Regions from separate parts of the Acetobacterium sp. UBA5834 genome, predicted to be linked through region 3. Evidence: riboswitches for the same ligand, from Rfam matches in the RefSeq annotation. Region 3 holds a riboswitch; each other region holds the start of a gene.

Evidence for each region. Region 3 has a riboswitch for cyclic di-GMP ahead of B3F51_RS02865 (prepilin-type N-terminal cleavage/methylation domain-containing protein). Riboswitches for the same ligand answer to the same signal wherever they lie in the genome.
Region 1: it holds a riboswitch for cyclic di-GMP, as region 3 does, so the genes downstream of both, B3F51_RS14930 (prepilin peptidase) here and B3F51_RS02865 (prepilin-type N-terminal cleavage/methylation domain-containing protein) in region 3, are expected to answer to the same signal.
Region 2: it holds a riboswitch for cyclic di-GMP, as region 3 does, so the genes downstream of both, B3F51_RS13565 (hypothetical protein) here and B3F51_RS02865 (prepilin-type N-terminal cleavage/methylation domain-containing protein) in region 3, are expected to answer to the same signal.
Region 4: it holds a riboswitch for cyclic di-GMP, as region 3 does, so the genes downstream of both, B3F51_RS11255 (putative bifunctional diguanylate cyclase/phosphodiesterase) here and B3F51_RS02865 (prepilin-type N-terminal cleavage/methylation domain-containing protein) in region 3, are expected to answer to the same signal.

Annotation. Positions count from the first base shown of each region.
Region 1 is NZ_DJGY01000069.1:193,393-199,421, forward strand. It holds gene B3F51_RS14890 (AAA family ATPase) at 1-792, opposite strand, end outside; gene cpaB (Flp pilus assembly protein CpaB) at 850-1,521, opposite strand; gene B3F51_RS14900 (pilus assembly protein TadG-related protein) at 1,590-2,624, opposite strand; gene B3F51_RS14905 (TadE/TadG family type IV pilus assembly protein) at 2,625-3,035, opposite strand; gene B3F51_RS14910 (Flp family type IVb pilin) at 3,209-3,376, opposite strand; gene B3F51_RS14915 (Flp family type IVb pilin) at 3,423-3,590, opposite strand; gene B3F51_RS14920 (Flp family type IVb pilin) at 3,650-3,817, opposite strand; gene B3F51_RS14925 (Flp family type IVb pilin) at 3,870-4,037, opposite strand; gene B3F51_RS14930 (prepilin peptidase) at 4,092-4,769, opposite strand; cyclic di-GMP riboswitch class I at 4,849-4,933, opposite strand; cyclic di-GMP riboswitch class I at 5,013-5,097, opposite strand; gene B3F51_RS14935 (DUF2325 domain-containing protein) at 5,583-5,921, shown strand; gene B3F51_RS14940 (DUF3793 family protein) at 5,918-6,029, shown strand, end outside.
Region 2 is NZ_DJGY01000067.1:25,358-31,386, reverse strand. It holds gene B3F51_RS13585 (glycosyltransferase family 1 protein) at 1-551, opposite strand, end outside; gene B3F51_RS13580 (hypothetical protein) at 612-971, opposite strand; gene B3F51_RS13575 (3'-5' exonuclease) at 1,229-1,918, shown strand; gene B3F51_RS13570 (sensor domain-containing diguanylate cyclase) at 2,035-4,062, shown strand; cyclic di-GMP riboswitch class I at 4,139-4,222, shown strand; gene B3F51_RS13565 (hypothetical protein) at 4,301-4,702, shown strand; gene B3F51_RS13560 (class II fructose-bisphosphate aldolase) at 4,976-5,836, opposite strand; gene B3F51_RS13555 (DUF1667 domain-containing protein) at 5,826-6,029, opposite strand, start outside.
Region 3 is NZ_DJGY01000012.1:85,158-91,186, forward strand. It holds gene B3F51_RS02850 (bifunctional diguanylate cyclase/phosphodiesterase) at 1-638, shown strand, start outside; gene B3F51_RS02855 (GspE/PulE family protein) at 669-2,351, shown strand; gene B3F51_RS02860 (type IV pilus twitching motility protein PilT) at 2,366-3,418, shown strand; cyclic di-GMP riboswitch class I at 3,676-3,778, shown strand; gene B3F51_RS02865 (prepilin-type N-terminal cleavage/methylation domain-containing protein) at 3,873-4,472, shown strand; gene B3F51_RS02870 (prepilin-type N-terminal cleavage/methylation domain-containing protein) at 4,602-5,189, shown strand; gene B3F51_RS02875 (prepilin-type N-terminal cleavage/methylation domain-containing protein) at 5,231-5,941, shown strand.
Region 4 is NZ_DJGY01000055.1:42,262-48,290, reverse strand. It holds gene B3F51_RS11260 (LiaF domain-containing protein) at 1-408, shown strand, start outside; gene B3F51_RS11255 (putative bifunctional diguanylate cyclase/phosphodiesterase) at 445-1,839, opposite strand; cyclic di-GMP riboswitch class I at 1,978-2,053, opposite strand; gene B3F51_RS11250 (glucose-6-phosphate isomerase) at 2,248-3,585, opposite strand; gene B3F51_RS11245 (aldo/keto reductase) at 3,783-4,802, shown strand; gene B3F51_RS11240 (glycerol dehydrogenase) at 4,887-5,984, opposite strand.

The DNA.
Region 1 (6,029 bases), on a different contig from region 3:
AAACACCGGTGCGGTATCAATCAGAATATAGTCATAAAAGGGCCGCATGGTATTAATCATGGTTTCGATGTTTTTAGGGGTTACATATTCGGCATATTCGGGACTTTTGGGGGCACAGACAATGCTGACCCCGGAAAAATGCAAGGCCATCATCCGTTTGATGGCGTCAATATCACCGGCATCGTTGCCCTGTGATAATTCAGAAATAGTATCCTTCGGGTCAATATCAAAGTAAACATTGACATCCCCAAATTGGAGATCAGCATCGATTACCGCGACCTTTTTACCCATTTTTGCCAGCGATACCGCTAAATTTATAGCAATGGTTGTCTTACCAATCCCGCCTTTGGCACCAAATACCGTAATTATCCGGGATTGCATATTATTGGATGCCGTGATATCCGCATTTTCCAAACGGGATTTTTCCATGTAATGAGCCAATTCGATGTTTTCCTGTAACGTTTCAGCATCAATGGGGAACTGTAGTACTTTGCGGATCCCGGCCAACATGACTTTTTCGATCATGCTTACATCAAAACTGTCACAGATAAGAATTACTGCACATCCGGGAATTCGGATATATATTTTTTCAGCCAAATCGATGGCTGCTTTGTAGTCATCTTCACATTGAATAATCAGCACATGGGGTTTCAAACTGATGGCTTTCTCCAGAACATTTTCATCCTGTTTTGAGAAACCGATAAATGCCACGCTGTCACTGCGAAGCAGGCTTTTAATTTCATAGATCCGATTGTCATTATTTCCGACAATCATTACCTTTATCTTTTCCATGGCGTTTACCCCATTTTTTTCTATAATATATGAATTATTATTTATTGCCGAATTAGATTAAGGCATGAACGGCTTTGGACCCAAAATGGCCTTGTCAACTGGTGAGCGGAGTACCAGACGATACTTCGGTGTTTGATCGATTGACAGCGCATAGGTAACTTTCTCGACCTCAGTTGCTGGTACCGATACCGTTACTGAGGTGTATTCCCCGCCTTTGTCGCCAGTGCTTATTGGGCCAATTTCCAGGATTTCGATATTCTCGACAACATATTGTGAAACGACACCATTTTCTTTTGTGATCCAAATAGTGACAAGATCAACACGATCTCCCTTGACTAAATATCCACCTACCCCTTTTTCTTCATCGACCAGAATGGTCAGCGCCCGATAATTCGGTTCGATGGCGTAGGATAAATTATTATTTTCCTGATTGGTATCACTTAAACGACTGGTCAGGATCTGTTCATTGGCCTCAATGTTTTCCTTGGTGATACGCCCCAGAACATCCTCCGGATTGGCAATTGACAGTTGGTGAACCATCTCAATTGGTACTTCTTCGGTTGTTAGCATCTCTTTTTCAATGACGGTTCCCTTGGGAATGGCCTGAGTTGCCAAAACAACGGGCTGTGTCGCCTGGTCTTTGCCTTTTTGCAGGGAGATTGCAAATTGAAAAACTGCAAATCCGGTGATCACCGATACGATCAATGCAATTATTACGAGTTTTTTCATCGATTTCTCCATTCAACTGATTAATGGGTTTATAAATGGTATTTACCCAAAATACCGGTAATTATTAATTATTCGGAAAGGATCAAATTATATAATCCAAAATCCCCATCGGTTCCTTCCCCGACGTTACTTCCTGAAGAAGCGCCATTTGACACCATATTTAAGAATGAACCAGTGATTTCACCTTTATCAGTTTGATTTTCCAGAAGAAACGCGGCAAATCCCTCCACTACAACGGTTTGTTTATCAACCGTATACGAGTAAATGGGCACCTTGACAATTCTCGGGCATGTCGGTTCGAAATTATCAGTAGTGCAGCCAACACCGCCGCTGAGCGCACCAAAATGGGTACAACCGTTGTAACGTTCATCAAAGCCCTGAAAAGTAGGTCCTTCCATGTTTCCCATTTCTTTTAAGAGAACATCGCCAACACTGATTTCACCGGCATAACCCTGGGTAATCCAAATCCGATAATCGCTGGCTCCCCCTCCTTGGCCATCGAGATCAAGTGCTCCAAAAAAGGATGGGGAATCGCTCCAAACATTTTTTTCCCCGTATTTCAAAGTTACGTGCGTCAGGTTATTGCTGGCCAACCTTAATTCCATTTCCTCTTTCGTCAAGCCAATTGGTGCCACCCCAGTGGTTCTGATAACTGGCGACAGTTTTGCCACAGCCGTTCGGGTAAGGTCCAAATAATCGACTCCAAATATTTTGGCAAAATACATCGGTACCGTATTATCAACAGTAACACGAATTTCAGTATATTGACCATTACTGATTTTCCCCAGAATGACATCCTCAGGCGTTAAATCCGGAAAACCATTAAGATCGGCATAATTAATGGCACTCTCTTTAATCTGATTGACCTTGGTGGTGTTTCCCGTTTCGATGGGTAGTAACCGCCCGGATGAATATACGGCTGCATCCGCAGCTTTTTGCTGTTCTCCAGTACTTAAAAACGCCAACCCCAGATCGATTACCAATGCCAGCATTCCCATAATAAATACCATCGAAACGGCCACAATAATCAACGCATCACCTTGTTCGGATTTTTTTATCTGTCTATAGGGAAATTTTTTTAATAAGTTCATTATCTGTCTCATTTACTCCACCTTCATGGTACAGGATGAAGAAAGATTCATGGTTTCACCCTGAACAAAAACACCAACAATTGGAGTCAATATATTCACATCATCACTGATAACGATGATTACATCACCAAGACGGGGGTTTGATGTATTTGTAAACGTGATGCTGATGTCTACAGTGTCGGCAATGTTCTCAGGAGCAATTGTCCGAATATGCTCTTCAATTGCTGTCTTACTGGTTGAATGAACGATTGCATAGCGTGCGCCTTCTCTTGCGGCATAATCAATACTGTTCTGATTCATAAACAGCCAACCAAAATCGATAATTGCGCACAAAATCATAATCAAAATTGGCAGGGTGATAGCAAGCTCAACAATTGCTTGCCCGTCTTCTTTTTTAAACCGTTTGATTATGTTTGCAAACATTTTTCCTCCCTGATCATTCATCCTGAAGATCTGATTTATTTAACTGTAACTGGAGCAGATCGTTTAACCGACTAAAAAAGGCATATTGATTACGTCCGGCAGAAATCTCCACTTTGACGTTGCCAATATGCCACTGGTTTCTTCACAGTAAACACAATAACTACCTGTAGGCTTTATGCTGCTAATTGGGTTCCAATATCCGTAAAAAATTGACCGATTTGAGGGCCCAGTAACCAGATGGCAGCAATGGCAGCCAATGCAATCCCGGCAATAATCAGACCATATTCAACCATACCCTGTCCATCTTCTTCTCTGATCATGCGTGATAATCCGTTTTTCATTTTATTTTCTCCTTTTAATTTAGTATCTTCAATAAATTATTATCGTTTATGCAGCTAATTGAGTACCAATATCGGTAAAGAATTGACCGATTTGCGGGCCTAGTAACCAGATGGCAGCAATGGCAGCCAATGCAATCCCGGCAATAATCAAACCATACTCAACCATACCCTGTCCATCTTCTTCTCTGATCATGCGTGACAATCCGTTTTTCATCTCTTTCTTCTCCTTTATATTTTATGATTCGTGCTTAATTTTTTAAATAGTCTACTTCATTATGCCGCCATCTGCGTTCCGATATCCGTAAAGAACTGACTGATTTGTGGTCCCAGTAGCCAAATGGCGGCAATGGCAGCCAATGCAATCCCGGCAATAATCAAGCCATACTCAACCATACCCTGTCCGTCTTCTTCTCTGATCATGTGCATTAATTGATTTTTCATTTCAGTTTCTCCTCCAATATTTTATATTTGTTAGTCAAACTAATTAGCGTAATTATGCTGCTAACTGAGTGCCGATATCTGTAAACATTTGCCCGATTTGCGGCCCCAATAACCAAATGGCAGCAATGGCAGCCAATGCAATCCCGGCGATAATCAAGCCATATTCAACCATGCCCTGTCCATCTTCTTCTCTGATCATGCGTGATAATCCGTTTTTCATTTTTTCTTCTCCTTTTTAATATTTTTTACGTATTGTTACCAAGTTTACCTCGGTTTAAAACAACATTCCAAAATCTATCAGATAATTTGTGTTGATAAGGTTTAAAATTAATACGGATACAAAACTGGAAGCCATAAACGGTCCCAGGGCAACCTTTGATTTTAAATTACCTTTTCTTCTAATGATCAGGTAAGCTGTGTAGATCATCAGAAAGAAAGTCATTATCATAATCGCAGAAATTATTCCATAAACGCCCAAACAAAAACCAACCGCAGCGGCATATTTTACGTCTCCCCAACCAGCGCCCTTTCCAATTATTGCTGGTAAAAAGAATATAATAAAACCAATTACTAAACCAAAGATATTCATCCCAATACTGGTAATCGGCTGCCCGGTAATGATGAAGGCACCGCCCACGAATATCGTCATTAATACCAGCTCATTGGGAATTTTTTTAATGCTGATGTCGACAGCAGAAAGAATGACACAGATTGAAAAGAGCAACATACATTCCAGTGTTTTTGGTTCAAGTCCGTTGAGCTTTACAAAGACCAACCAGATGATTGCATTAAGCATCGCCCAAAAGATTGTTTTTGTAACACTGCCGGATAACTGATGGTTGGTTAAGGTCTTGACTCGCTGACTGATTAAATAATCAGTCGTTTTTTTCATAAATACTCCCATCACTGCTCCAATTATAAAAACTTCTGCAGTTATCAGTAATTGATCCATCAGTATCCTCCATTCGTTTTTTGCAATAAAAAAGCAACGATTTACTCGTTGCAATTAAGGCGAATTAAATACACCTATAATCTGCAACTGGCTGTCATATAAATACTTATTTAGACCCTATAGCTTTGCGTCCTTACCTTTCGATAAGTTTGCCAAATATTAAATTGACCAACAACTGAATCGTATAGAATAAAAAAACAACGCATTGACACGTTGCATTATAATCATCATTAAAAAATGTGGTTGTGCAACTGGCTGTCATATAAATAATTACTTAGACCCTAAAGCTTTGCGTCCTTACCTTTCGATAAGTTTGCTAAATATTCTATTGGCATCATGATAAGGCATATATTATCAATTGTCAAGTGAATATTTTGCGAATTATTTTTTTTATTATATTTGCAGCAGTAATATTTTGCTCAAAATACTTTAGATTACTGCTGACATTAAATATAAGATATTCATTATATGCGCCGATGTTTCTTGTGCATCACTCGACTTTTGATTAATATTGTTGTGCAATTTTGTGATATTATTATCAATCATCAATTGTATTATAATAATCTAATGTTGCAGCCGTTTTTTTGATGATCAATGTTATTTCGCGAAAACTGTTAATCAATATAAAGTCAATGCTTAAAATATTGTATGTTGATTTATGCGGTATAATATTTAAATATGAGCTTTGTAGTCAGCCATAAAAACCAATAATAATTCCTTAATAAATGTTTAAAAATAATTGACAGCTGCTCCGAATTGTGATAAGTTATAATCAGTTAGTAATAACTAACACAAGGGGATGGAGGGCACCAAATGAGCATTGTTATTATTGGCGGAAATGATCGCATGATTTATCAATATAAAGATTTATGCAAAGAATATGATTGTCGGGCTAAGGTTTTCACCCAAATGCAGGGTGCAATGAAAAAAAAAATCGGCGTCCCAGATTTGATTGTATTATTTACTGGGACGGTTTCGCATAAAATGGTAAACTGTGCGACCGATGAGGCAAAAAGACTAAATTTGCCCCTGGCACGGTCACATAGCAGCAGTTTGGCTGCATTACGAAACATTCTGGAGGAGCATTGTGCTCAATGTAAGAATTGCGATGGCTGTGTTTTAAAATCGCATACCCGGAAGATGTCGTCATGAACAAGTTCGAGAGAGAATTGATACGCCACTGTTCGCCTACATTAGCCGGAATGAAAACTGGTAATTTATTCAGTTATCCATTTACCAGCTATTGCCAACTCGCAGAGC
Region 2 (6,029 bases), on a different contig from region 3:
CGGGATGACCCAAAGCCTACCAGAATGATTCGCAGTCGGTGATTTTTCATCAGCATCAGCGGCGCTGCCGCAATCAGTAACTGTACCCCTTTTGTCCACAAATACTTGCCATAATATAAGATGATTTTTTCATCCGTAAAGTCAATCCGACCCAGCTTACGAACGACGTCTTCATCGGTCTGCAAGAGCGCCGTCGCAGCTGAGGGCTGTCCAGCGATCAAGGGGGGCGCTGCCAGCCTGGCCAGCAGACCATCGATCTCGGCCTGTTTCTCACTGCTATCATTTAAACTGATAAAATTCTTCAGATCCACCCCGCCCGGAATCACCAGCGATTTTGCGTAAAGACTTGGGTCATTGTCAAAAAACGCCAGAAACTCCAGTCTGGAATACTGACTGATAAAAACTACCCACTCGGCATTGGCCAGAGCTTCCCGGGCGTATTCCTTTAACAAGAGACTGTGGCGCACCGAAAAATTCAAACAGCTACCGTGAACGGTCATCACGTGGCGGCAGTGGCCCAGTCGACTCCGGGCTACATAAACCGGCTGCATAATGCTATGGTTGCTTAAGACCAGAGCGGTGCGCCCCGGGTCGACGACAGCATCCAGCGCTCAACGGTTATCTTCAATATAGGCTTCAATTTCTGCTGGGGTACAGTCAGAATAGGTTTTTACCACATAACCCGGGTAATTGTCATAAACATAGACTGGTAAAAAACCATTCAGATTGGGTCGATACAACTGACATTTCCCCGGATAGGGGGTCGCTTGTTGATAAACTATTGTAATATTGTGGTTGTGGCGATCAAAGTCCCAGGCGGTTTCGATAAAGTCAAACAACTGGGGCTTTTCTTCCTGACAGAACAACTTTACCTGATGCCCCAGCTTACACAATTCCCGACAGGTATTTGCGACAAAGAGGTTACTGCCGGTACCTCGTAAAAAGTATCCGTGTACCATTACAATCTCCATCTTTCTTCCCCCATTTGATCGTAAACTAGCCTCAGTTTTGATGCTGCGACAAGGCCAACCGGCTTGCTCGTTGTATACCCCATCCTGTTATTTTTTCTCAAAAATATTTTTAAAGCGATACCTCTGGGCAAATTTTTTTATCATTTCACAATTTTTTATAATTTTTGGTGACAGTGCTGATTATTTGTACTTTGATTGGTTATAAATATAACAAAATAAACAAATCACTTTCACCGTAACTTGTTAGGAGAATACCAATGAATAAATATGGAACCCTGAGAGAAAAAAAAGGCAACAGCCTGATTGACTTTCCCGATAATTATGTCATCATTGACATTGAAACCACCGGATTCAGTCCCCACAACTGCGAAATCATCGAAATCGGCGCCGTCAAGGTACGGGACAATAAAATCGTTTCGGTTTTTCAGATGCTTTGTAAACCCCGCAACCCCATCAGTTCCTATATCACCAGCCTGACGGGAATCACCAATAACATGCTGGCCGATGCGGCCCCCATTGCAGAAGTGCTTTCCGCCTTTACTGCGTTTATCGGCGACCTTATTTTAATTGGCCATAAGGTCAATGCCGACGTCAATTTTTTGTATGATCACTGTAAGCTTTACATCAATCATGATCTGACCAATGATTTTATCGACATCCGGGAGTTGTTTAGGGAACGGCAGCGTTCGGTTCTCAATTCCCAACTGACCTCACTGTGTGAAAAATGCGCCATTCAGAACACAAATGCCCACCGGGCTCTATCCGACTGTCTAGTCAGCAATAATCTTTATCAGTCCCTGAAATATCATCAGGGTTCTCTGACCTGTGTGGATGAACTCAATACCCTGATCCTGGCCAGGGAGTTTAATCACAAACATTCCCCCTATAAAAAGAAATGCCAGCATCTGACCACCAGCAGGGATCAGTTTGCCCGGATTTCGCTGTGATTGCCAACTTTCTATTTTCCCCTCAATAAGGGCGACGGCTGCTTTGGCACCGCCGCCCTTTTTTAATCAGCACCACGGCATTTTCTGGATGTCTCGATCATGAAAGGAAGGAATTTATGAAATTTCGCAATCTTTCCATTAAATACTCAATGATGATCGTCCTGGTTGCGATCATTACACCCCTTTATTTTCTCTTTGCGATGATCAACTACAACAGCATCCGCAACGGCATTCTGAATAATACCCAGCTGGCCATCAACCAGACCCGGATCAACATCATTGATACCATTATCAGCACTGAAAAAAGCTACGAGCTGGTATCCACCTATTATGATGAGATGATGGCCGAGAGTCTCCAGCTGTTTAATGCCGAATATGAGACGCAAAAGGGCAATGTCACGGCCATCGATCTGGACGCCATCAAAGCGCGTTACCATAATAATCTGGATCTGTATATTATTGATGAAAACGGAGTCATCATCCGGACGACCTTCCCCTCGGCCCTGGGCATTGATTTTAAAACGGTACCGGATTTTTTTAAGACTCTCACCGAACTGCGCCAGAGGCATGACCCGGAAATCTCCCATGTCACCACCGATTTAGTCACCGGGGAGCTGCGCAAGTGGGGGTATATCCCCACCGCCGACCATCGTTATGTGCTAGAGGTGGGCATTTCGCCCGGCTCGCTGTCACAATTTATTACCCAGCTCAACTACACCGATATGGAAAAAACTGTACAGGACAATAACCCCTTTATTGCTGACATCACGGTCTATGACAAAAACCACATCATGCTGGGTAGCGGTCAAACCGAAACCGACCCGGCCCGGATCGCCATGATTGATACCGTCATCAGTAATGGCACCGACCAGATCATCACGGGCGACCTGGGCCTGCTTGATCAGGAATACATTTATGTCAACACCTTCCCCGGCGGCATGAACGATTCCCAGAAGGTCATTGCCATCCGTTATCAGTATGACGATATTATCCGCCAGATCAATGGCACCCGGATGGCCACCCTGCTGGTCTTTCTGACTTACACCGTCTTTAGCCTGCTGCTGATCTATTTCCTGGTGACCCGCTCCATCACCGAGCCTTTGATCCGCCTGACCAACCGGATTAAAGGGGTCTCCGGCACCAACCTGGATTTTTTCATGCCGGTTTCCGGCAGCAACGAACTGGGCCAGCTGACCCAGTCCTTTAATGAGCTGTCGGCCAAGCTACAGTCGACCCTGGTTACCAAAACCTACCTGGAAAACGTCATCGATTCGGTCGGTGATATTCTGATTATTATGGATAGTGATCTTAAAATCCTCCGGATCAATCAATATACTAGGCTGTTTCTGGGCAAGCACTGTGGCCAAATCGTCGGTAGCCCGATTGACACCATCTTTGACGGCAGTAGCAGCCTGCGTGATTTGCAGGCAAAGTTGATTTTAAACCCCCGCCTGGAAAACATCGAAGGCACCATGATTAAAGACAACCATCAGAAAACCACCGTAATCGCCTCGATTTCTGCCTACCGCAGCGAGGATGGGCAAATCCTCGGCTATATCTTAAACGCAAAAGACATCAGTAAAACCAAGCAGATCTTAAAAAAACTGGAAGAATCCAACCTGTTTTTGAAAAAGCAGGAGTCGATTCTGCTTACGCAATCCACCATCGATGCCCTCACCGGAGCCTGCAACCGGGGCTGTATCTTTAACATTCTGGAGGATATCCATGCCAATACCCCATTACTTTATTCGACCTTTTCGGTGATGATGATCGACCTTGATCATTTTAAATCCGTCAACGACCGCTTTGGCCATCAGGCTGGTGATACGGTGCTGGTGGAAACTGTCCAGATCATCATGGATAACCTCCGCAAAAGCGATTTTCTGGGCCGCTATGGCGGCGAAGAGTTCCTAATTGTGATGCCGGACACCACCCTCAACGAGGGCTACCAGATTGCCCAGCGGATCCGGATCAAAATCAAAGATACCCGTTTCTACCACGATCGCATCGAGCTGACCATCAGCGGCGGAATTGCCGAGTGGGATCACAACAGTGTCAGCGAGCTGATCGAAACGGCCGACCGGCTCCTCTATCAGGCTAAAAAACAGGGCCGCAACACCATTTTGCGGACCGAAAAATCTTAATCAAATTAACTATATTCAAAACCTTGAATTATCCCTTGCAATCGCTTGCGATCTGATTTATAATAAAATCAAATATCTCCGATAATGGCAAACCTGGTGAAAGTCAGGGACGCAAAGCCACGGGTCTAAGGCATTTTGCTACGACAGCCGGGTTGCCGAAGAGGGCGCAGGGTCTTTAACTGTATGCCTTTTTAGGCATACAGTTTTTTTAATGGAGATCAATTGAAAGGAGTCTTTTATGAAAAAAAGATTGTTTCTCGTTTTGGTCCTGGCACTGGCCCTTTCCGCCCCCGCTACGGCGCTGGCAGCACCGAAGAATTCAGACAAAGGCAACAGCAATCCACCTCCCAAAAAGGAAACCGTTGTCGCCCCGGCTCCAGCTCCAGTAGACGTTCCGGTTGTCAATCCAGTCGAACCCGAAAGCCCCGACAGCAGTGACCCGACCGTTACTGATCCTGTCACCACACCGGTTGACGATGGCACCACCGATCCAGTCACCGAAACCCCGGTTGACGATGGCACCACCGATCCAGTCACCGAAACCCCGGTTGACGATGACAGCACCGATCCGGCCGCTGAAATCCCGGTCATTGAACTGACTCCCGACCCCGTTGTCCCGGAATTGGAACCAGTTGTTTAATCGTTTCATCTGAATCATTGTTTAATTCAGATATCTGGCAAAAGCAATTTTGCTGAGATAAATTTTCTTCTTCTTTGACCAGCCTGAGCACTCAGTTCAGGTTGGTCTTTTTTTGTATAGTTTTTCGATCGTATTTGAATCCTTTTTGAGGGTAATAATATTCGCTACAATAAAAAACCATTTGATGGGAGCTTACCGTTTTTTTTAAACTGCGCTATTTACACCAAATGATTTTTTTATTATTATTCACCACCAAGTCTTTAGATGATTGCGTTAACCCTGAAACACCTTGATAGCCCGGATCACATCGGCCTGCATGGCCGCCTGGCCAATCTTTGCAATCTCATCAAAGCGCAGCACCTGGCCGGGCTGCTGTTCAAACCAGGTTTTGACAGCCTGCCCCCCAGCCAGCGACATGTAGGTAAAATAATTGATTTTGGTGATCCCGGCAGCAATGGCCTGGCGGAAGTCGCTATCACTTACTCCCGAACCGCCGTGCATCACCAATGGGACATCCACCTGCTGATGAATGGCGGCGATCCGCTCAAAATCCAGACAGGGTTCGGCCTCGTAAAGACCGTGGGCGGTACCAAAGGCAATCGCCAGGGCATCCACTCCGGTAGCCTCTACAAAGTCGCTGGCCTGCTCGGGATCGGTGTAGCATGCTGCTGGAGTCAGCTCTTTTTCTTCGGGATCAGGGCGTCCCCCGCCCTCCGGGCGCAGCACCCGACCCAACTCAGCTTCCACCGAGACGCCGAGATAATGGGCCACCCGGACTATTTCCCGGGTGTTGCTCAAATTTTCCGCATAGGGCAGTCTTGACCCGTCATACATCACCGAGGTGAAACCCATTTTCATGGCATGAAGCAGATAGCCCAGGTCTTCACCGTGATCGAGATGGACACAGACATCCACCCGGGCCTGGTCGGCCAGCCGGATCATCACCGGGCCGATGACTTCCAGGGGAATCAGGCTTTCATGGATCTGGGCATGCATGATGATCACTGGCTGGTTTGCGGCTTCGGCCGCTGCGATCACCGCCCGGACGCTTTCCAGATTAGGGGTGTTAAAAGCTCCCACCCCTGTTCTGTCAGCCTGAGCCTGCTTTAAAATCGTCGTCAGATTAACACGCATGATTCTCCTCCTTAATACTCCGGCAGGCCACAACATCCACCCCGGTACCGCAGATGTTTGAGATGACCACATCCCCCATCTGACAAGGCCCGATGAGTCTGGCTTTGCGGATGACATTCATGGCCATCGCCAGATCTTTTTTAGGAATCGGGTCAGCCGTTTTGACCGGCAACAGATAAACCTTATCTCCATA
Region 3 (6,029 bases):
GGCGAAACCCCCACAAAGGGCTGATCTCACCCGGGGAGTTTATTCCCATTTTTGAACAAACCGGGTTTATTAAAAAGCTGGATATGTTTATGCTGGAAGAAGTATGTCGCATTCTGAAACGCTGGGAAACAGACGGTTATCCGGAAATTTCCATTTCTGTTAATCTTTCCCGTAAGAATCTTAAACAGAGCGATTTTGTTGAACGGGTTTTAAACATTACCAATCAGTATCGGATCAAGCGGAGCAATCTGGAAATCGAGCTGACCGAATCCAGCATTTTTGAAAATGTTGATCGGATGATTGAGATCGGCGAAGCTTTTCGTCTTTACGGTTTTAAAATGGCCATGGATGATTTTGGCTCCGGTTACTCCTCCATCAATCTGCTGGGTAATTTACCCCTGGATGTCATTAAAATGGATCAGGGTTTTTTCAACAGTCATCTCAAGCGGGAGCAGAATCTGATTGTGGTGGAGTCTGTCATTAAGATGATAAAAAAACTGGGGATGACGGTGGTGGCCGAAGGGATTGAAACCGAAGCCGAGGTCGATCTGCTGCGGTCTTTGGGCTGCGATATTATCCAGGGCTATTATTTTGGCAAGCCGATGACGGTTTTTGAATTTGAAGAACAGATTTTTTAAAATGCCAGAAGGTATTGGAAAAGGAAGATAATGGAAACTAAGAACATTCGTATTGGTGATATCTTAATTAACGCCGGCTTTATCCGAGAAGAACAGCTTCAGGAAGCCCTGGCCTACCAGAAGGTCGATAAAAGCAAGCGACTGGGAGCGATCCTGGTTGAATATGGTTATGTCACCGAGGATCAGCTGCTGACGGCTCTGTCCAAACGGCTGAATGTGCTGGTGTTGGACTTGCAGGATACCCCCATCGATCTGGAAGCTGCCGCAAAAATCCCCCAGAATATTGCCTTTAAATATACCCTGATTCCGATTGGTGAAGAAAACAACCACCTGGTGGTGGCCATGAATGACCCCCTCGATTTTTATGCCATTGAGGACCTGCGGCTGATTACCAATATGAACATCGATGTGGTGCTGGCCACCCGGGAAGTGATTCTCGAGACCATCCGCAAAACCTATACCGAAATTGAAGCCAAAAAAGCTGCCAAAGCCGCCAATAAAACCGTCGAGGGCAGCAGTTTGTCATTTGTTGAGGATATTCTCACCAATGAGGGCGATGCCCCGATTGTCAATCTGGTCAATTCGGTGCTGTTAAAAGGCCATAACGCCGGGGCCAGTGATATTCATATCGAGCCCTTTGAAAAAGAAACCATTATCCGGTTGCGGATCGATGGCCTGATTGTCGACTACCTGACCCTGGCCAATAACCTCCACCAGTCCCTGATTGCCCGGATCAAAATCCTCTCCAATCTGGATATTGCCGAGCGGCGGGTGCCCCAGGATGGGCACTTCCGGATCCGTATTGATGGGGTTGAAATGAATGTCCGTAGCTCCAGTATTCCTACCGTCTACGGTGAAAAAATGGTCATGCGGTTTTTGAGTATGAACGTCCCCCTGGATCATGCCGGTCAATTCGGGATGAACGATGGGGATTATCAGAAAATCCTCCAGATGCTGCAAAGCCCCCATGGGGTGGTCTATATTACCGGCCCCACCGGTAGTGGCAAAACCACCACCCTTTATATGATTTTGGAAATGCTCAGTCAGCGAAATGTCAATATTGCCACCATCGAAGATCCGGTGGAACGAAACCTGCCCAAGATCAATCAGACCCAGGTCAATATTTTGGCCGGGCTGACCTTTGATGTGGGACTCCGCTCGATCCTGCGGCAGGACCCTGACATTATCATGGTCGGCGAAACCCGGGACACCGAAACCGCCTCGATTGCCGTCCGTTCGGCCATTACCGGTCATCTGGTGCTGTCCACCCTCCATACCAACGACGCCGTGTCGGCGGTAGTTCGGCTCCAGGACATGGGCGTCGAACCCTATCTGGTGGCCAACTCCCTGACCGGGGTGGTAGCCCAACGACTGGTCAAGAAAATCTGTCCCAACTGCCGCGAAGCCTACGTCGCCTCAGAGTTTGAAAGAGAACTGCTGGGAGAACCCCGGCTGACCACCCTCTACCGGGGTCGGGGCTGTCATATCTGCAACAATACCGGCTACAAGGGCCGAACCGCCATCCATGAAATTCTGGCGATTGATAAAACCATCCGCAATCTGATTTCCCGGAAAGAACCGATTGAGGATATTTATAACTATGTGGAACAAACCGGGAAGCTGATTCCGCTTAGAAAAAGTGTTGCCAATCTGACCATCCAGGGGATCACTTCGATGGAAGAATTTCTTAAATTATCATACTATGTGGAATAGGGAGGAGCCTGAGAATGCGTTTTTTAGATCTGGTCAACTATGGCCGCCGCAACGATTGTTCAGACATTCATTTATCCCGGGACCTGCCCCCGGTTTTTAGAAAAAACGGCAAGCTCTATCAAAGTGATTTTGAGCACAACCCGCAGATTATTGAACAGCTGATTTTTAGCATCCTGACCCCGGCGGAGCGCAAAAAGCTGGAAGATGGAAGTGACCTGGATTTTTGCCATGTTACCCCGGAAGGGCTGCGGCAGCGGGTCAATATCTATAAACAGCAGGGCAGCTATGCCGCCGCTATCCGCCTCCTTAACGATACCATCCCCAGCTTTGAGGAACTCAAGCTGCCACCGATTATCCGCAAGCTGGCATCGGAGCCCCGGGGCCTGATTTTAATTACTGGGCCCACTGGTAGCGGGAAATCCACCACTCTGGCTTCGATGATTGACTATATCAATGTCAACCGGGCGGTCCATATCTTAACCATTGAAGACCCGGTGGAGTATAAGCATGCCCATAAGCACAGCATTGTTCATCAGCGGGAAATCGGGGTCGATGCCAGCTCCTTTGCCGCCGCTTTGCGCTCGTCCCTGCGGGAAGACCCGGATGTTATTCTGGTGGGCGAAATGCGGGACTACGAAACGGTATCGGCCGCCGTCACCGCAGCCGAAACCGGCCATCTGGTGCTGTCGACCCTGCATACCATCGGCGCTGCCAATACCATCGACCGGATCATTGACGTCTTTCCCCCCCACAGCCAGCAGCAGATCCGCACCCAGCTGTCCAGCATTTTAAAAGGGGTCGTCACCCAGCAGCTGGTGCCCCTGGCCGATGGCGAGGGCCGGATGGCCGCTCTGGAGGTGCTGATCGGTACCGATGCAGTGCTTAATTTGATCCGTGAAAATAAAACCCACCAGCTGGCCTCGGTGATGCAAACCGGTGGCCGGGATGGGATGAAAACCCTCAATGCCGATTTGGCGATGCTGGTCCGCGACCAGAAAATAAGCTACGAAGTCGGCCTGGAGTGGGCCAGTGACAAGCAGGAGTTTAATCAGTATTTTGGGCGGTAGCCTGTTATTAAAATAACGTCAATTATAATTTGTAGGGGCGGTTCGTAACCGCCCGGACGCAGTGGATTCTTAAAACGAACCCAATCCCCAGCACTAACCCGTAGGGGCGGTCCGTGACCGCCCACAACACGGTTGAAAATTCAGAACCTGTTCATAAAATGAACAAGTTAAAAACACTTGGCTGAAAAACCACCTTATCCCATTAAAAATTTGTAAAAAGATTAACTTGACTTTTAATTGAAAAAGAATTACCCTAAGAGAGCGAAGAGCAAATCAGATGAAAGTCTGTGACGCAAAGCTTCAGGGTCTACGTTATGGTGGCGGTTTATACGCCAGATAATAGGACAGCCAGCTGCCACACATAGGGGTGGCTTTTTTTGTGCAAAAAAATTGAATGTTAGTATACGACATCAAGATAAACAAGCCATAATTATTATCGAAATGAGGGAGATTAATGAAGTGGTTTAAGCAACAGATCAGCGGCAAAAAAGGGTTTACCCTGGTGGAAATTATTGTGGTGCTGGTGGTGCTGGCGGTTCTGGCGGCTTTTACCATCCCAACGATGCTGAGATTTGTGGCGGATGCCAAAGGAAAAGCTTATATAGCTGAAGCGAGGGAAGTCTATGTGGCAGCCCAGGCCGTGGCGACGGAGTACAGTGCGACAACAGAGTTGAGCGATGGGGCGCCAACAAGTGGAGATTTAGTGGAATGGGAAGGCTTGAGCAACAGTTTAAGCTCATATACAATTCAGGAACGGCGCCAGTGGAAGCCGGGTGAAGACGAGTACGAGCTGTCTAGAGTTAGGGCTAGCCGCCAGATGGATAATTATCTGGGAGCGGATATTACAATTTCGAAATTTAATGTTATTAAAAATAAAACAACGACTCCAACTAAAACAGAAGTAATACCGGAGCAGTCGGCCTGGCGGGTAACGGTGGGATTGGACGAATCAACTGGAAAGACTGCAAAGGTAACAAAGGTCGTTTATTTTAAAAATGGCTACCGAATAACCATTGAAAAAAATAATGCACTGGTTGAAAAATATAACTATTAAATAGAATAAGCTACGATCAATTGAAATAGATCTAGTCAGTGTTCATAAGTCTGAGTGGTTTGGTAAAATCAGTATTGTTTATTATTTTGGATTGATATTATTGAGTATGAGTAAGGAAAAGAGGGGCGTATGAATGAGAAAAACAAAAGAGTGAGATTAGAAAAAGGCTTTACCCTGGTAGAGATCATTGTGGTACTGGTAGTGCTGGCGGTCCTTGCGGCTTTTACGATTCCGACGATGCTGGGCTTTGTTGAGGATGCTAAAGCAAAAGCGTATATTGCCGAAGCCAGAGAAGTGTATGTGGCAGCCCAGGCCGTGGCGACAGAATATATTGGAACTGGTCAAAACCTAGAGACGGGAAGCGATAATCCTGCTGATGCCTTGAACTCGTACTGGGTATCTGGTGCTAATAATAGTAGTAGTAACCCTAATAAAGCAGCAAGTTTGCAAATGAGAAAATACCTCAGTAATGATTTGAAAATCTCTAACGGTAATTACCGAAGTACTTATCAAAAAGGGGACTCCTACTGGTTCGTTATAATGGATAAGACACCCGGTAAGGAAGGTGCGGTAAAACAAGTGTACTATGTAAAAAATGATCACGTCATTTGGTATAGTGATGCAACGATTACGGTAGAAAAACTTATCAAAGAGGGCAATTTGCGGCCGAATGTCCCCTGGAATAAGAAAGATGGAGTGCCAACTCGTGTTTATTAATCACAAAGAAAGAAGCTTTATTGTATTTTAAAGGGGGAGTGATGGAATATATTAAAAAGAGAGTAAAACTACAGAAAGGTTTTACCCTGGTAGAAATTATCGTGGTATTAGTGGTGCTTGCTATTTTAGCCGCCTTTACCATTCCAACCATGTTGGGATTTGTGGCAGATGCCAAAGGTAAAGCCTATATTGCCGAAGCGAGAGAAGTCTATGTAGCAGCTCAGGCTGTGGCAACCGAGTATAGCGGAACAACGGATATGACGGATGGTAGTAACAATACTGGAACGGGTGGTGGAGATCCGTGGTCAAATGGTTTGGCCGTCAGTCTCAGTTCAGGCGAAGTTCAATATCGCTACAAGACTTTTCATCCAGGTGACAAGTTGTATGGAACATCCCAAGTCAACGCCAGCCATCAAATGTACCGGTATTTGAGTGCAGATCTGCCTTGGCTGGACGGAGTATATAATCAGAAGTCAATTTCCCAGATTAATTTGTTTAAGTATCAGGATGCCACGCCAGCTGGTCATCGCGCAGCATGGAGAGTAACAGTCGGTCCGGGGGATGATAATATAGATGGTACGGGCGCAAATAAGGATCAAAGAACCGCTAGGGTAACAAAGGTTGTCTATCTGAGAGATGGTTATCAAGTAACGATTGAAGGTAATAATGCTAGCGTTGTAAAAAAGTATGAGGTTGATATGACTAAGAGGGAGACGGACGACTTTGGTAATTCTATAGTAAAAGTCCCATAAGCTGATAAAAAAGAGTAAACTGATAAAACAGCAAGGATATACGTGAATAAAGATGTTTAGCCATCTAAGAATTTTTACCCCATGCGCA
Region 4 (6,029 bases), on a different contig from region 3:
CTGGCGCTTTATCACACCTGTGTGATAAAGAAGGGCAAAACCTTTGCCGCCAGTCTGGATAAGAGTCCCGAATCGCTGGATGAAGCAGTCCTATATGGCGGTAAAATGAAAGACTACCAGAACCAAACGATGCAGGATACCAAAATCGGCGCCTTCTTTGGGGGCATGCAGCTTGATTTTTCGGAGGTGATCACCGATAAAGCTGCTTATCGCATGGATATCAGCATCATTAATGGTGGTTTGAACATCATCGTTCCCAACAACTTTAGACTGAAAATAGTCGACACCTGTAAATTTGGCGGTATTGCCGATCATACCGTTTGTCTAGATCCAGATAATTCAGTGGCCCTTTCGGTTTTTGCCGACGTCACCTGCGGCGGGCTGAATTTTGAAAATGCCCCGGAATAAAACACTTACTCCCCAACAAAAAAACTGAAATCCAGGCTAAACTGATTTCAGTTTTTTATTGACAAATGCTTCAAATTCAGGGATATTCATCGGCTTGGCATAAAAAAAGCCCTGGGCGATATCACACCCCTTCTCTTTAAGAAAATCTACCTGTTCCCGGGTTTCCACCCCTTCGGCAACAGTAATCAGATCGAGATCCTTGGCCATATTCAGCATACTGGTAATGATCTTTTCCCCCCGGGCATTATCCGTCGATTCGCTGAAAAAGGCCTTGTCCAATTTTAAAATATCTGCGGGCAGGTTTTTCAGAGTATTGAGAGATGAATAGGCGCGACCAAAATCGTCGATGGAAATATGAAAGCCAAAATCTTTTAAATGATTCATAATCTCAACCATCTGGACATCATTATTAAAAATAGTGCTCTCAGTCAGCTCAATTTCGATCATTTTAGGATCTACCTGATAACGATTAGTAATCGTCAACAATTCTTCCGGTAACAGCATATTTTCCAGATGAAGCCGGGAAAAATTAACTGAAATAATCATATTGGTCAGTTGATCCATCTCCTTTTCCCATTTCGCCAGCAGCTTGCACACTTCTTCAAACATATAAGTATCGATTTTTTTAACAAAGCCATTTTTTTCAAACAAGGGAATAAATTCATTGGGTGGCAGCATCCCCCGTTCGGGATCATTCCAGCGCACCAGCGCCTCGGCACCAATAATTTGTTCATCCGAAAACAGATATTTGGGCTGGAGATAAACTTCAAACTCGCCACTTGCTAACGCTCGCTCCATTCTGTTTTCAATTTCATTTTCTAGAATCAGGGCGGCTCGCATCGATTCTTCGTAAAATGCATAGCTAATCTGGGAATTATCTTTGATCGACCGTTTAGCCATATTGGCACGATCACTAAGGGTATTAATATCCAACTCCGTTTCGCCAATCAAATAAACCCCCATGGAGATACTAACGATGTATTTCTGAGAATAGCCATTGATTTTGCAAATCAAATTTTCCAGCCGCTGAGAAAACTCTCCGTAGCCCTCATACTTCATTAAAATACAGAAATTGTCGGTTGCCATTCGGGCAAACAATTCCTCTTCGCAGAGATAATTTTCTAAAATTTTCGCAATGGCGGTGAGAATTTCGTTACCCGTCTGGTGCCCGTATAAGTCATTAATGGCCTTAAACTTATCGATATCAAAAATTACCATCGCATAATCCTGGGTCTGATTAGAGTCCATGATTATTTCACAATCTTTTTTAAACTTAATCCAGTTGGAGCAACCGGTTAAAAAATCAAAATCCTGAAGTTGCTTAAGTCGCTGGATTTCTTTTTTAAAGGTGCCGATGGTAAGATTGCTGTTCAAACTGATCATAAAGAGACCCATAAATGCCAGACCATAGAGAAGTATTTCCTGAATCACTCCTTGGTTCTCCTGGGAAAAAGACACAAAATTAACGAATCCCATCAACATGACCAAAAAAAACAACGCAAAGCTGAGGACTATAAACCTTTTTTCGTCATACTTCTTCACCATTACCTCCTAAATCGTTAAATCTATTTGAGTAACTGGCTGACTTAAAAAAGTCCCTTTAGCTTTGCGTCACTATTTCACAACAGTTTTGCCCTGTAATTTAGTATTCTTTTTTATCTCGGTACACAGATCTTTTAAGGAATGTAAAAAGACAATTCGTATTGTTTTTTTGATATTGTATCATAATTGTAACGATATGTCTTGTGCTGATTATTCAATTTTTTATTCTTTATTTGCCACAAAGCCGGTCATTTGACCATAAAACAAAGATACAAATTTGGGGCGCACTGGGGTCTGCTAGAGACGTTCTTCCAATTCCACCGTCAGATCTTCATAACCCGGTTTATGCAGCAACGCAAACATGTTCTTCTTATAGGCTTCCACCCCCGGCTGATCAAAGGGATTAACCCCCAGTAAATAGCCGTTTAGTCCGCAGGCTTTTTCGAAAAAATAGATCAGTTTGCCAATATGGAAGGCATCCAATTTCTTAAGCTTAATAATCCCATTAGGGACTCCGCCATCAACATGAGCCAACAGGGTGCCCATAAAGGCTTTTTCATTAACCGCATCAATTTCCCAGCCAGCAAGGTAGTTGAGTCCTTCCAGATTCTTTTCGTCCCGGAATACCTTCAGGTTGGACTGGTCTTCTTCGATGACGATCACGGTTTCAAAATGGTTTTTGGGGCCGTCCTGAATCATCTGTCCCAGCGAATGGAGATCGGTTGAGAAATGCACCGAAGCCGGAAAAAGTCCCTTACCGTCTTTGCCGTCACTTTCGCCAAACAATTGTTTCCACCACTCCGCCAAATACTCCAGGGAGGGATCATAATCCACTAAAATTTCAATATTTTTACCGCGGCTGTAAAGGACATTTCGATACAATGCGTATTGAAAACATGGGTTTTTTTCAAACTCTGGTTTGTTATACTCCTGATATCCGGATTTTCCACCATCCATCAACCCATCGATATCAATCCCTGCTGCAGCGATCGGCAGCAAACCGACGGCGGTATAAACGGAGTAACGACCTCCAATATCATCGGGAATAACAAAGGTTTCATAACCTTCTTCATCAGCCATAAACTTTAAGGCTCCTCGGGTAGCATCCGTTGTCACAAAGATCCGCTCCTGTGCCCCCGCTTTGCCATACTTTTCTTCCAGAAACTGTTTAAAAAACCGAAAGGCGATGGCCGGTTCAGTGGTAGTCCCGGATTTCGAAATGACATTAACACAGACTTCCTGATCCTTCAACAAGGCCAGCAGGTTCTCCAGATATTTTCCGCTGATATTCTGACCGGCAAAATATATTTTAGGGGCTTTTCGCACCGCTCGGGGTTCATCATTGTAAAAAGGACTGGTCAAGGCTGTGATCACCGCTTTCGCACCCAGATAGGAGCCACCAATACCAATCACCACCAACGCATCACAGCGATCCTGGATTTTTTTTGCCGCCTCTTTAATCCGGGTAAATTCATCCTGATCAAATTGAACCGGATAGTCTACCCAGCCCAGAAAATCATTACCCATCCCGGTTTTATTCATCAACTCATCATTGGCTTGAGCCAACTGTTGATAGCGACTTTCAAACTCACTGGAATCTATATTTGCATAAGAGAGATCGAAACGAATACTCATAATTCTTACCTTCTTTCTTAAATATTAACATATTTTCATTTTACACTATCAGTGATTGGAGTGTCAATTAATGTTCATTCACCAATCTGAAAGAAAGTTGAAATGCAACGGATCTTTGAGCCAATGACCGCATAACAGGTGACTTTTCTGATTTGATATGATAAAATGGGCAAAACCAAGAAAAGAAGAGGTGTAAAATGGAAACGCGAGTACTGGGACAAACCGGATTAGAAGTATCCCTTATTGGCTTTGGTGGCATTCCAATCCAACGCTGTAACCAATGGGAAGTTGACGAAATTGTTGAAAACCTTATTGAAGAAGGTGTTAATTTTATTGATACTGCCAGAGCTTACACCAACAGTGAAGAAATGATCGGGGAAGCGTTGAAGCAATGGGGCCGGGAACATTTTTACCTGGCTACAAAAACACCAAAACTCAGCTATGATGAGGTGCTAGCTGATGTGAACACCAGTCTGGCTGAGTTACAAACCGATGCCATCGATTTATATCAGTTCCATAATGCCAAAACGATGACCGACTACGAAACCATTATGAGCCCCGGGGGTGGATATGATGCGCTGGTCGACTGTAAAAAACAGGGGCTGATTAAACATATCGGCATTACCTCCCACTCTTACGAAGTGCTCGATCGGGCTCTGGATGAAGATAAATTTGAGACCATCCAGTTTCCTTATAATATTGTCGAAAACCGTGGCGCACCGCTCTTTGAAAAAGCCAAGCAAAAAAATGTCGGGGTCATTATCATGAAACCGCTGGCTGGCGGCGCCTTTATCCACGCTAATTACGCCCTGCGCTGGGTGGCTGAGAATCCCAATATTTCAGTATTGATCCCTGGCATGGATTCAGTCAAGCAGGTCCTTAAAAATACCCGGGTCGGTAACGATTTTGTGCCGCTGTCCGATGACGAACGACAAACCCTTGAAGCGGATGCCAAAGCGCTGGGTAAAACCTTCTGTCGCCGCTGCGGTTATTGCGCCCCCTGTCCTCAGGGCATTGATATCCCGATGCAGTTTATTGTCGAGGGCTATTACCGTCGCTACGATCTTGAAGAATGGGCTCTGGACCGTTATCGCAGCTTTGTCGCCAATGCTTCCGACTGTGTTCAGTGCGGAGAATGCGAACCCCGTTGCCCCTATAATCTACCGATCCGTGACATGCTGAAAAAGACCCGGGAACTGTTTGACCCGCTGGTATAGGAGCTCAATCCATCAACACAGATAAAAAGGTCACAATCCCACAACAGGTGAGATTGTGACCTTTTTTTCAATAAAACTGCTTAATTAGTCACACAAGTATAAGCGACCCAGGGCATCTGCCGCCATAATCGCTGCATAAACGGTGTCAGCATCGACATCAAAAGGCATATTATGAATGGTTTCGCCGGGATCAGCCGCTGCTACTGCCACCGCCATGATTTTTTCTGGAGTTGGATCGATACAACCCAATTCACCCAACGTAATTGGCAGACCAACAGATAAACAGAAATCAATGACTTCTTCAATATCTTCCAAGGAGCGGTTTTCCATCACCAGTTGAACCAGCGTTCCGAAAGCAACTTTTTCACCGTGATACATATGGTGACATTCCGGTAATACGGTTAAGCCGTTATGTATGGCGTGACAAGCAGCCAGCCCGCCACTTTCAAAACCAACCCCACTGAGGTAAGTATTAGCTTCAATAACATTTTCCACCGCCGGGGTACAGCTTGCCGCTTCAACCGCCAGCTTCGCTTTCAAGCCGTCTTCAATTAAAATATCATAGCATAGTTTTGCCAAAGCCAATGCCGATTTGGTCGGATGTGCTCCTGACATGGTGGTTCCGTTGGAATCCACGGTGGCCTGAGCTTCAAAATAAGTAGCCAATGCGTCTCCCATCCCAGCGACAAAAAGTCGGGCTGGAGCCGCTTTGATGATGTCGGTATCCATCACGACAATCTCAGGGTTTTTAGGTAGAACCAGGTATTCATCAAACACGCCGTCTTCGGTATAAATAACGGATAAAGCCGAACAGGGCGCATCGGTAGATGCAATGGATGGTGCAATCACGACCGGCAGTTTTTCATAGTGTGCCGTCGCTTTGGCTGTATCCAAAGTTTTTCCGCCACCAATTCCAACAACCACGTCACAGCCTTCAGCTTTAACGATTTCCTGGAGACGGGCAATTTCAACCTTTGAACATTCACCGTTAAACTTTTCGGGTGTGAATTTAATTCCCGCCGCTTCGAAACTGGCTTTCAATTCCTCCGCTTTGGTTCGCATCATGGTTCCGCTCATTAAAACAAGCGCAGATGTTCCAAATTTTCCAACATGTTCCGGTAATTTACCAACTTCTCCGGCCCCTTGAACATAACGACTGGGAGACATAATAATCTTTTGCATTTTCTACCTCCGAAAATATTTTTTCGTTATTATTATATCAAATAA